Regions from separate parts of the Enterobacter sp. JH25 genome, predicted to be linked through region 4. Evidence: predicted binding sites of a transcription regulator. Region 4 holds the regulator's gene; each other region holds the start of a gene.
The links. The regulator sigma-54, encoded in region 4, starts transcription at its own class of promoters, with help from an activator protein. The targets are predictions, from matches to a motif close to GTTGGCACANNTTTCGCTNT.

Region 1: glnA (glutamate--ammonia ligase) is a predicted target of sigma-54. The motif match lies at 1,876-1,895, and genes of this name have one in related genera.
Region 2: glnK (P-II family nitrogen regulator) is a predicted target of sigma-54. The motif match lies at 1,311-1,330, and genes of this name have one in related genera.
Region 3: L2Y28_RS06005 (amino acid ABC transporter substrate-binding protein) is a predicted target of sigma-54. The motif match lies at 1,281-1,300, and genes of this name have one in related genera.

What each region holds. Positions count from the first base shown of each region.
Region 1 covers NZ_CP091319.1:4,647,210-4,650,356, reverse strand. Annotated here, with positions in the region: gene glnL (nitrogen regulation protein NR(II)) at 1-213, opposite strand, end outside; gene glnA (glutamate--ammonia ligase) at 381-1,790, opposite strand; gene typA (ribosome-dependent GTPase TypA) at 2,168-3,147, shown strand, end outside.
Region 2 covers NZ_CP091319.1:1,043,063-1,046,209, forward strand. Annotated here, with positions in the region: gene L2Y28_RS04935 (SmdB family multidrug efflux ABC transporter permease/ATP-binding protein) at 1-1,171, shown strand, start outside; gene glnK (P-II family nitrogen regulator) at 1,383-1,721, shown strand; gene amtB (ammonium transporter AmtB) at 1,757-3,043, shown strand; gene tesB (acyl-CoA thioesterase II) at 3,137-3,147, opposite strand, start outside.
Region 3 covers NZ_CP091319.1:1,268,798-1,271,944, reverse strand. Annotated here, with positions in the region: gene lnt (apolipoprotein N-acyltransferase) at 1-1,189, shown strand, start outside; gene L2Y28_RS06005 (amino acid ABC transporter substrate-binding protein) at 1,573-2,478, shown strand; gene gltJ (glutamate/aspartate ABC transporter permease GltJ) at 2,634-3,147, shown strand, end outside.
Region 4 covers NZ_CP091319.1:4,126,645-4,129,791, forward strand. Annotated here, with positions in the region: gene lptB (LPS export ABC transporter ATP-binding protein) at 1-446, shown strand, start outside; gene rpoN (RNA polymerase factor sigma-54) at 494-1,927, shown strand; gene hpf (ribosome hibernation promoting factor) at 1,950-2,237, shown strand; gene ptsN (PTS IIA-like nitrogen regulatory protein PtsN) at 2,320-2,811, shown strand; gene rapZ (RNase adapter RapZ) at 2,857-3,147, shown strand, end outside.

The DNA.
Region 1 (3,147 bases), 520 kb from region 4:
CTGCAAACTCTCCTGCATCAGGCCAATATTCAGCGAGAAATAGCTCAGCAGTTCTGGCAGCGGCGTGCCAAACAGTTTACGGGCGCTTTGGGCGAGCAGCTGCTGCGCCGCCGGGTTGGCGTAATGCACCGCCAGCTCGTCGTCGACCAGCAAAATACTGTTAATTAAAGAATTGAGGATCTGCCCAGCATCGGGCAGCGTGCCAGTTGCCATTCAGCAGTCTCCTGGAGTCGTTGCACTATTTTAGTGCAGTATAGCGTTTTAGAGGTAAAAAGCGCGTGAGATCAGGTTGTTGGTGGAGAAAAAAGCCCATCCGAAGATGGGCTAAAGTTTCCACGGCAACGACTCCCGACGCGTATGCGCCGGGTAAAACAAATCAATTAAACGCTGTAGTACAGTTCGAACTCAACCGGGTGCGGCGTCATGCGAACGCGGTCGTTTTCTTCGGTACGCAGCGCGATGTAAGCGTCGATAGCTTCATCGGTGAACACGCCGCCAGCGGTCAGGAACTCGCGGTCTGCGTCCAGCGCCTGGAGGGCTTCTTCCAGAGAGCCGGCAACCTGTGGGATCTCTTTCGCTTCTTCTGGCGGCAGGTCGTACAGGTTTTTGTCCATGGCTTCGCCCGGGTGGATCTTGTTCTTGATACCGTCCAGACCGGCCATCAGCAGTGCTGCGAAGCACAGGTATGGGTTAGCCGCCGGGTCCGGGAAGCGCACTTCGATACGACGCGCTTTCGGAGACGCAACCACCGGGATACGGATAGAAGCAGAACGGTTACGGGCAGAGTACGCCAGCATTACTGGTGCTTCGTAGCCAGGGACCAGACGCTTGTAGGAGTTAGTGGTTGGGTTCGCCAGGGCGTTGATCGCTTTAGCGTGTTTGATAACACCACCGATGTAGTGCAGCGCCTGCTCGGACAGACCCGCGTACTTGTCGCCAGAGAACAGGTTAGTGCCGTTCTTGGACAGGGACATGTGGCAGTGCATGCCGGAACCGTTGTCGCCAAACATTGGTTTTGGCATGAAGGTCGCGGTTTTACCGAAACGGTGCGCAACGTTGTGTACAACGTATTTGTAGATCTGAATCTCATCCGCTTTTTTGGTCATGGTGTTGAAGCGGGTAGCGATCTCGTTCTGGCCAGCCGTTGCCACTTCGTGGTGGTGCGCTTCAACAACCAGGCCCATCTCTTCCATGATCAGACACATGGTAGAACGGATGTCCTGAGAAGAATCGACCGGAGGAACCGGGAAGTAACCGCCTTTCACGCCCGGACGGTGACCTTTGTTACCACCTTCGTACTTGGTGGAAGAGTTCCATGCGCCTTCGATGTCATCGATAGCGACGTGGGAACCAGAAATGGAAGCACCAAAACGGATGTCGTCGAACAGGAAGAACTCTGGCTCTGGCCCGAACAGAACGGTGTCTGCAATACCGGTAGAACGCAGGTACTCTTCAGCGCGTTTTGCGATGGAGCGTGGGTCACGGTCATAGCCTTGCAGCGTGCCAGGTTCCAGGATATCGCAGCGGATGATCAGCGTAGGTTCTTCGTAGAACGGGTCAATGAGCGCAGTGGTTGCATCTGGCATCAGAACCATGTCGGATTCGTTAATGCCTTTCCAGCCGCCAATGGAGGAGCCGTCAAACATTTTGCCTTCTTCAAAGAATTCGGCGTTCACCTGATGAGCAGGGATCGTGACGTGCTGTTCTTTACCTTTGGTATCGGTGAAGCGCAGATCAACAAACTTCACTTCATGTTCGTTCAGCATCGTCAAAACGTGTTCAGCGGACATACTTAACTCTCCAGATTGGTCATTGTCGTCGTGGTAACGAGGTCTTCAAATCGGCTGGGCTGCCATATTTTTACTGTATTTCTGTAAAGCGAAATCTGTGCCAACTTTTAAAACACCCCAAAAAGGCGTTATCATGCGCACCATAGTGCAGAAGGGCTGCACCACATTGGATTCGTTGCACCATTATAGTGCTTCAGTGTGAACATTGAGCACCATATTGGTGCAATTTACGTTAAAGTGCCCTTTTACCGCTCCGTGAAAGCGATCACAAAGCATCTCTGCAATACTTGTTTGCGGGGGATGTTTGTGATCCTGTTTTGTAGTGCGATTAATCCGTGTACAATAACGCGCTATTTCTAAATGCCTGAGGCAAAGTTGTGATCGAAAAATTGCGTAATATCGCCATCATCGCGCACGTCGACCATGGTAAAACTACCCTGGTTGACAAGCTGCTACAGCAGTCCGGTACGTTTGATGCTCGTGCCGAAACTCAAGAGCGTGTGATGGACTCCAACGATTTGGAGAAAGAGCGTGGGATTACCATCCTCGCCAAAAACACCGCTATCAAATGGAATGACTACCGTATCAACATCGTTGATACCCCAGGGCACGCCGACTTCGGTGGTGAAGTTGAGCGCGTGATGTCCATGGTGGATTCCGTGCTGCTGGTGGTTGACGCATTTGATGGCCCTATGCCGCAAACGCGCTTCGTGACCAAAAAAGCATTTGCCCACGGCCTGAAACCTATCGTTGTGATCAACAAGGTTGACCGTCCTGGCGCGCGTCCTGACTGGGTTGTTGACCAGGTCTTCGACCTGTTCGTTAACCTCGACGCGACTGACGAACAGCTGGACTTCCCTATCGTTTATGCGTCTGCGCTGAACGGTATCGCCGGTCTGGATCACGAAGACATGGCGGAAGACATGACTCCGCTGTACCAGACGATTGTTGACCGCGTTCCTGCGCCAAACGTTGACCTGGAAGGCACCCTGCAAATGCAGATCTCCCAGCTCGACTACAACAACTATGTTGGCGTAATCGGCATTGGTCGTATCAAGCGCGGTAAAGTGAAGCCTAACCAGCAGGTCACTATCATCGATAGCGAAGGCAAAACCCGTAACGGTAAAGTCGGTAAAGTACTGACTCACCTGGGTCTTGAGCGTATCGAGAGCGACATCGCTGAAGCGGGCGACATCATCGCTATCACCGGTCTGGGTGAACTGAACATCTCCGATACCATCTGCGATCCGCAGAACGTCGAAGCGCTGCCAGCCCTGTCCGTTGATGAACCAACCGTATCCATGTTCTTCAACGTCAACACCTCTCCGTTCTGTGGTAAAGAAGGTAAGTTCGTTAC
Region 2 (3,147 bases), 1.6 Mb from region 4:
TGATGGCTTCAACGAAGTGATCAACGGCATGAGCGTTATCCAGCAGTTTCGCCAGCAGGCGCGTTTTGGCGAGCGAATGGGAGAAGCCAGCCGCTCGCACTATATGGCGCGGATGCAGACGTTACGTCTGGACGGCTTCCTGTTACGCCCGCTGCTGAGCCTCTTCTCTGCGCTGGTGCTGTGCGGGCTGTTGATGCTGTTTGGCCTGACGACGCGCGGAACCATTGAGGTGGGAGTGCTGTACGCGTTTATCAGTTACCTTGGCCGTCTTAACGAACCGCTGATTGAACTCACTACGCAGCAATCGATGCTGCAACAGGCGGTAGTCGCGGGTGAGCGTGTGTTTGAGCTGATGGACAGGCCGCGTCAGACCTATGGCGATGATGAACGTCCGCTGGAAAGTGGATCCATAGCGTTTGATCATGTCTCGTTTGCCTACCGCGACGATCAGCTTGTCTTGCAGGATATCAACCTCGAGGTACCGTCGCGCGGTTTTGTCGCACTGGTTGGGCATACCGGCAGCGGCAAAAGCACGCTCGCCAGTTTGCTGATGGGCTACTATCCGTTGACGCAGGGGGAGATCCGTCTGGATGGACGGCCTCTTTCCGCGCTTAGCCACAACGCGTTGCGTAAAGGCGTCGCGATGGTGCAGCAGGATCCGGTAGTGCTGGCGGATACCTTTTATGCCAACGTGACGCTGGGACGATCTTTCACGCCTGAGCAGGTATGGGAGGTGCTGGAAACGGTGCAGCTGGCAGATCTGGCGCGCGGGTTAAGCGAGGGGATCAATACCCGGCTGGGCGAGCAAGGCAATAACCTCTCTGTCGGGCAAAAGCAGCTCCTGGCGCTGGCGCGCGTGCTGATTGAGACGCCGCAGGTGTTGATTCTGGATGAAGCGACCGCAAGCATCGACTCCGGTACCGAACAGGCGATCCAGCTGGCGCTGGCTGCCGTGCGGGATCGCACTACGCTGGTGGTGATCGCTCACCGCCTCTCAACGATCGTCGATGCCGATACCATTCTGGTGCTGCACCGTGGCCAGGCCGTTGAACGGGGTACGCACAAAGCGCTGCTCGAGGCGAAAGGACGCTACTGGCAGATGTATCAGTTGCAGCTGGCAGGCGACGAGCTGGCCGCCAGCGTGCGCGAGGAGGAGTCGCTCAGCGCCTGATGCACCATAACAAGGCAATGCGCTAACAGTCTTAACCGTTGGTGCAAAACTGAAACGCACCCTGCACTGCCATGGTGCGTTTTTTTTCCCCCCTTCGCGGCGCATGCGCGCCGCGGCGCTTTCCTCCTCACATTTCACTTCTGGCACACCCTTTGCAATATCCCTCTCGTGTTAGCTGCGGCCATTACCGAATTCTGACTGGAGGGGATATATGAAGCTGGTTACGGTGGTAATCAAACCATTCAAACTCGAAGACGTGCGTGAAGCGCTGTCTTCCATGGGTATTCAGGGACTGACTGTCACCGAAGTGAAAGGCTTTGGGCGTCAGAAAGGTCATGCCGAGCTTTATCGCGGGGCGGAATACAGCGTTAACTTCCTGCCAAAAGTGAAGATTGATGTGGCGATTGCCGACGATCAGCTTGATGAGGTGATTGATGTCGTCAGCAAAGCGGCCTATACCGGAAAAATTGGCGACGGCAAAATTTTCGTTGCCGAACTACAGCGCGTCATTCGCATCCGTACCGGCGAATCTGACGAAGCGGCGTTGTAAGTAACTCCTGGCACACAGTGATAGGGATCGAGAAAATGATGAAAGCAACAATGAAAACAGGTCTGGGTTCGCTGGCACTGCTGCCGGGCCTGGCAATGGCTGCACCTGCTGTGGCAGACAAAGCCGATAATGCCTTTATGATGATTTGCACCGCGCTGGTGCTGTTCATGACGATTCCGGGGATCGCGCTGTTTTACGGCGGCCTGATCCGCGGCAAGAACGTACTCTCCATGCTGACGCAGGTTGCCGTCACGTTCGCGCTGGTGTGCGTGCTGTGGGTGGTTTACGGTTACTCGCTGGCCTTCGGGGAGGGCAACGCCTTCTTCGGCAACGTTAACTGGGCGATGCTGAAAAATATCGAACTGACCGCGGTAATGGGCAGCTTCTATCAGTATATTCATGTCGCGTTCCAGGGCTCATTCGCGTGCATCACCGTGGGGCTGATTGTGGGCGCGCTGGCTGAGCGTATCCGCTTCTCTGCGGTACTGATTTTCGTGGTGGTCTGGCTGACGCTCTCCTATGTCCCGATTGCGCATATGGTCTGGGGCGGTGGTCTGTTGGCTTCCCATGGCGCTCTGGACTTTGCGGGCGGCACCGTTGTTCACATCAACGCCGCCGTAGCCGGCCTGGTAGGCGCATACCTGATTGGCAAGCGCGTGGGCTTCGGGAAAGAAGCATTTAAGCCGCACAACCTGCCGATGGTCTTTACCGGCACCGCCATCCTCTACTTTGGCTGGTTCGGCTTCAACGCAGGTTCAGCCAGCGCCGCTAACGAAATCGCCGCGCTGGCCTTCGTGAATACCGTGGTGGCAACTGCCGGGGCCATCCTCTCATGGGTATTTGGCGAGTGGGCCGTTCGCGGCAAGCCATCCCTGCTGGGTGCCTGTTCTGGGGCGATTGCCGGTCTGGTAGGTATTACGCCAGCATGCGGTTACGTGGGCGTGGGCGGCGCATTGCTGATCGGTATCGTCGCGGGTCTGGCGGGGCTGTGGGGCGTTACCGCACTGAAACGTATTCTGCGCGTTGACGATCCGTGTGATGTATTCGGCGTACACGGTGTGTGCGGCATTATCGGCTGTATCATGACCGGTATCTTTGCTGCACAATCTTTGGGCGGCGTGGGTTATGCTGAAGGCGTGACCATGATGCATCAGGTGCTGGTCCAGCTTGAAAGTATCGCGATTACGGTTGTCTGGTCGGGCGTTGTGGCCTTTATCGGCTACAAGCTGGCCGATATGACCGTGGGGCTGCGCGTACCGGAAGAGCAGGAGCGCGAAGGTCTGGACGTCAACAGCCACGGCGAGAATGCGTACAACGCATAATTTGAGTGCCTTGCCGGGTGGTGGCTTCGCCTTACCCGGCCTGAAAAAGTGAAATTTGCAGGCCCGGTAAGCGTAGCGACCGGGCTTTTTACCTCACCCGCGAT
Region 3 (3,147 bases), 1.9 Mb from region 4:
TAAAACGACCTGGCTGCGCGTCGCGATAGCGGCTCCCGTTGTCTGGCAAATCACCGAATTTCTGCGCGGCTGGGTACTGACCGGCTTCCCGTGGTTGCAGTTCGGCTATAGCCAGGTGGACGGCCCGCTGAAAGGTCTGGCTCCCGTCATGGGCGTGGAGGCGATTAACTTCCTGCTCATGGCGGTCAGCGGCCTGCTGGTGCTGGCTCTGGTGACACGTAACTGGAAGCCGCTGGTTGCCGCGTTAATCCTGTTTGCCCTGCCTTTCCCACTGCGTTATATCCAGTGGTTCACGCTGGAGCCCGCGCGCGCCACGCAGGTATCGTTGATACAGGGCGATATCCCGCAGTCATTGAAATGGGATGAGAATCAGCTGCTGAACACGCTGAAAATCTATGCCAACGCCACCGAAAAGGTGATGGGTAAATCGCAGCTCATCATCTGGCCTGAGTCTGCGATCCCGGATCTGGAGATCAATCAGCAGCCCTTCCTGAAGATGATGGACGATCTGCTGCGCGCGCGCGGCAGTACGCTGATTACCGGAATTGTGGATGCGCGTCTCAATCAGCAGAACCGCTATGACACGTACAACACGATCATTACGCTCGGTAAGGACAGCGAATACAGCTATACCTCCACCAATCGTTACAACAAAAATCACCTTGTACCGTTTGGCGAATTTGTTCCGCTGGAGTCTATTCTGCGCCCACTGGCACCGTTCTTTGACCTGCCGATGTCCTCATTCAGCCGGGGCCCTTACGTTCAGCCGCAGCTGCATGCGCACGGTTTTGCCCTGACGGCCGCTATTTGCTACGAGATTATCCTCGGCGAGCAGGTGCGCGATAACTTCCGCCCGGACACCGACTATCTGCTGACCATCTCAAACGATGCGTGGTTCGGTAAATCGATCGGCCCGTGGCAGCACTTCCAGATGGCACGAATGCGTTCTCTGGAGCTGGCACGTCCGCTGTTGCGCAGCACCAATAACGGCATCACCGCCGTGATTGGCCCGCAGGGTGAAATCCAGGCCATGATCCCGCAGTTCACCCGTGAGGTGCTGACCACGAAAGTGACGCCAGCTACGGGCCTGACGCCTTATGCGCGCACCGGGAACTGGCCGCTGTGGATCCTGACCACGCTGTTCGGTTTTGCCGCCGTAGTGATGAGCCTGCGTCAGCGTCGTAGATAACCTGGCCTTCTGTTGCCGGGTGGCGGCTACGCCTTACCCGGCCTACTCTCCGGCGCAGCCGCCACCCGACAATTTCCTCCTAAACTTCAATTCTGGCACGCCTGTTGCTTTGTTTAATTACGCAAACGCTGTCTGGCTTAACGTGCAACCTTGTCGCACCAGCATGGATCTCCGGTAGCACCGAAACGGTGCAACGAGAGATTATTGCCTCTGAATGGTGCGGCGCGCTTCGCAAAAATAAACAATAACGCAGCAAAATCTTTACATTAAGCCAGACTAAATGTTAACAAGCTTGCATAACACTGCACTCGCATTGCGCGAGATATAACAACATTACAATGGGTATCAAAGCGTCACTGGCGCTGATAAGAAAGGAGTTGGGTATGCAATTACGTAAACTGGCCACAGCAATGCTGGTTATGGGAATGTCTGCGGGCATCGTTCACGCTGAAGACGCTCCGGCAGCAGGAAGCACTCTCGACAAGATTGCCAAAAACGGCGTGATCGTGGTCGGCCACCGTGAATCTTCTGTCCCGTTCTCTTACTACGACAACACGCAAAAAGTCGTGGGCTATTCACAGGATTACTCCAACGCCATCGTTGAAGCCGTGAAGAAAAAGCTGAACAAACCTGACCTGCAAGTGAAGCTGATCCCCATCACTTCACAGAACCGTATTCCTCTGCTGCAAAACGGCACATTTGATTTTGAATGTGGCTCAACCACCAACAACCTTGAGCGTCAGAAACAGGCCGCTTTCTCGGACACTATCTTCGTTGTAGGCACCCGCCTGCTGACGAAGAAAGGCGGCGATATCAAAGATTTTGCTGACCTGAAAGGCAAAGCGGTTGTCGTGACCTCCGGTACCACGTCCGAAGTGCTGCTGCACAAGCTGAACGACGAGAAGAAAATGGACATGCGCATCATCAGCGCGAAAGATCACGGCGACTCCTTCCGTACCCTGGAAAGCGGTCGTGCCGTTGCGTTTATGATGGATGACGCTCTGCTGGCAGGCGAGCGCGCCAAGGCGAAGAAACCAGACAACTGGGAAATCGTCGGGACTGCGCAGTCGAAAGAAGCTTACGGCTGTATGCTGCGTAAAGGCGATGAAGGCTTCAAAAAGCTGATCGATGACACCATCGCTCAAGCGCAAACCTCTGGCGAAGCGGCAAAATGGTTCGACAAATGGTTCAAGAACCCAATTCCACCAAAAAACCTGAACATGAACTTTGAACTGTCTGACGACATGAAAGCGCTGTTCAAATCACCAAACGACAAAGCTCTTAACTAACTAGAACGACAGGGGCGGGATCTCCTGCCCTCTCGATTGTCGGGAAGCATGGACAGACTATACGTTGAGTGGTCGTTCCCCACTCAGCGCAAAAATTGAGCTTCTCACCAATCTTCGAGGGTAGCGCTGCTACCCTCTTTTTTCTGGAGTTTACTATGTCAATTGACTGGAACTGGGGCATCTTTCTGCAACAAGCCCCGTTCGGCAACACCACCTATCTCGGCTGGCTGTGGAGCGGCTTTCAGGTTACCGTTGCGTTATCGATAACGGCGTGGATTATCGCGTTTCTTGTCGGTTCGCTGTTCGGTATTCTGCGTACCGTCCCTAACCGTTTTCTCTCTTCGATTGGCACGCTCTATGTGGAACTGTTCCGTAACGTTCCGCTGATCGTGCAGTTCTTTACCTGGTATCTGGTGATCCCGGAACTGCTGCCGGAAGATCTCGGCATGTGGTTCAAGGCCGAGCTGGATCCTAACGTACAATTCTTTGTCTCCTCCATGCTGTGTCTGGGACTGTTCACCGCTGCGCGCGTCTGCGAGCAGGTGCGTGCCGCCATACAGTCACTGCCACGCGGACAAAAGAATGCGGCACTGGCGATGGGCCTGACCCTGCCACAAGCCTACCGTTACGTACTGCTGCCTAACGCTTACCGCGTCATCGTTCCGCCGA
Region 4 (3,147 bases):
GCGTGTTCGACAACCTAATGGCCGTGCTTCAGATCCGTGACGATCTGACCAGCGAGCAGCGCACTGACCGTGCGAACGAGCTGATGGAAGAGTTTCATATCGAACATCTGCGTGACAGCCTCGGTCAGGCGCTGTCAGGTGGTGAACGCCGCCGCGTTGAGATTGCGCGCGCGCTGGCAGCAAACCCGAAATTTATCCTGCTGGATGAACCGTTTGCGGGCGTTGACCCCATCTCCGTTATCGATATCAAACGTATTATTGAGCACCTGCGCGACAGCGGGCTTGGCGTGCTGATCACGGACCACAACGTTCGTGAAACGCTGGCCGTGTGTGAGCGCGCCTACATAGTGAGCCAGGGCCATCTGATTGCCCACGGTACGCCGCAGCAAATCCTCGAAGATGAGCATGTTAAGCGCGTGTACCTTGGGGAAGACTTCAGACTCTGATAGGGTAGAGGTTAAGTCACGCCGAACCGGAGAAAAACGCTCTGAACATGAAGCAAGGTTTGCAATTACGGCTCAGCCAGCAACTGGCCATGACGCCGCAGCTACAACAGGCAATCCGTCTGTTGCAGCTGTCCACGTTAGAACTCCAGCAGGAGCTCCAGCAGGCGCTGGACAGCAATCCGCTGCTGGAGCAAACCGATCTTCATGACGAGGTAGACGCTCAGCAGACGCAGGACACAGAAACGCTCGACTCCGTAGATGCGCTCGAACAGAAAGAGATGCCGGAGGAACTGCCGCTGGATGCCAGCTGGGATGAAATCTACACCGCGGGTACCCCTTCCGGGACGCGTGCAGATTACCAGGACGATGAACTCCCGGTCTACCAGGGCGAAACTACCCAGTCGCTTCAGGACTACCTGATGTGGCAGGTGGAGCTGACGCCTTTCTCCGATACCGATCGCGCCATTGCCACCTCGATTGTCGATGCCGTTGACGACACGGGCTATTTGACCGTGACGCTGGACGAGATTCTGGAAAGCATCGGCGATGACGAGATTGAACTGGAAGAGATCGAAGCCGTCCTGAAACGCGTTCAGCGTTTCGACCCGATTGGCGTCGCCGCGAAAGATCTGCGCGACTGCCTTCTGATCCAGCTTTCGCAGTTTGCCAAAGAGACACCGTGGATTGACGAAGCCCGGCTCATCATCAGCGAGCATCTGGATTTGCTGGCAAATCACGACTTCCGCACCCTGATGCGCGTCACGCGCCTCAAAGAAGAGGTGCTGAAGGAAGCGGTGAATCTGATCCAGTCACTCGATCCGCGTCCGGGGCAATCTATCCAGACCAGCGAACCGGAATACGTTATTCCTGATGTGCTGGTGAGAAAACACAATGGCCGCTGGGTCGTTGAACTGAACGCCGACAGCATTCCTCGCCTGCAAATCAACCAGCAATACGCCTCCATGTGCACCAGCGCCCGTAACGACGCTGATAATCAATACATTCGCAGCAACCTTCAGGAAGCACGCTGGTTGATTAAGAGTCTGGAAAGCCGTAATGACACGCTGCTGCGCGTCAGCCGCTGTATTGTCGAACAGCAGCAGGCATTCTTTGAGCAGGGCGAAGAATTTATGAAACCGATGGTGCTGGCGGACATCGCCCAGGCCGTCGAGATGCATGAATCAACCATTTCCCGCGTGACCACGCAGAAGTATCTGCACAGCCCACGCGGTATTTTTGAGCTTAAGTATTTCTTCTCCAGCCACGTGAACACCGAAGGCGGCGGCGAAGCCTCGTCAACAGCTATTCGCGCACTGGTGAAGAAGTTGATCGCCGCGGAGAACCCCGCGAAGCCACTCAGTGACAGTAAGTTAACCACCATGCTGTCCGATCAGGGTATTATGGTGGCACGCCGTACTGTCGCGAAGTATCGAGAGTCTTTATCCATTCCGCCGTCTAACCAGCGTAAACAACTGGTTTGACACAACCGATAAGGAAGACACTATGCAGCTCAATATCACCGGACATAACGTCGAAATTACTGAGGCTTTACGCGATTTTGTAAACGCTAAGTTCGCGAAACTCGAGCAGTATTTCGAGAGGATCAACCAGGTCTATGTTGTGTTGAAAGTGGAGAAAGTGACGCATATCTCGGATGCGACCCTGCACGTCAACGGAGGGGAACTTCATGCCAGTGCGGAAGGGCAAGACATGTACGCGGCTATCGACGGCTTGATTGATAAGCTTGCGAGACAGCTCAATAAACATAAAGATAAACTGAAACAACACTAATTGTCCGGGCAGTTAACGGGTGCAGGACGGCCTGTTGTGAAACACAACAGGCCATTTGTACAGTTAGCGCTTAGGTGAAATTATGATAAACAACGATTCCGCTCTTCAACTGAGCAATGTCCTTAACCAGGATTGTACCCGCAGTGGCGTTCACTGCCAGAGCAAAAAACGTGCGCTGGAAATCATCAGTGAGCTGGCCGCAAAACAGCTGGGTCTGCCGCCGCAGATCGTGTTTGAAGCCATTCTGACCCGTGAAAAAATGGGCAGTACCGGCATCGGCAATGGCATTGCGATCCCGCATGGCAAGCTGGAAGAAGATACGCTGCGTGCCGTGGGGGTGTTTGTGCAACTGGAAACGCCTATCGCTTTTGACGCCATCGATAACCAGCCTGTGGATCTGCTCTTCGCGCTGCTGGTTCCTGCCGATCAGACCAAAACCCACCTGCACACGCTGTCGCTGGTTGCCAAACGTCTGGCGGATAAAACCATTTGTCGTCGACTGCGCTCAGCTCAAAGTGATGAAGAGCTTTATCAAATTATCACTGAAGCAGAAGGCAATCAGGATGAGGCATAATCGGGAAAGGGCCTTCAGAACGGCAGCCCTGAGGAGAAACGGAAAATGGTGCTGATGATCGTCAGCGGTCGTTCGGGGTCCGGGAAGTCCGTGGCCCTGCGCGCGCTGGAAGACATGGGATTTTACTGCGTAGATAACCTGCCGGTAGTGCTGTTACCCGATCTGGCGCGGACGCTGGCGGACAGGCAAATCTCTGCCGCCGTCAGTATTGACGTGCGTAACATGCCGGAATCGCCGGAAATCTTCGAGCAGGCAATGAACAGTCTGCCGGAGTGCTTCTCGCCTCAGCTCTTGTTCCTGGATGCTGACCGCAACACGCTGATCCGCCGTTACAGC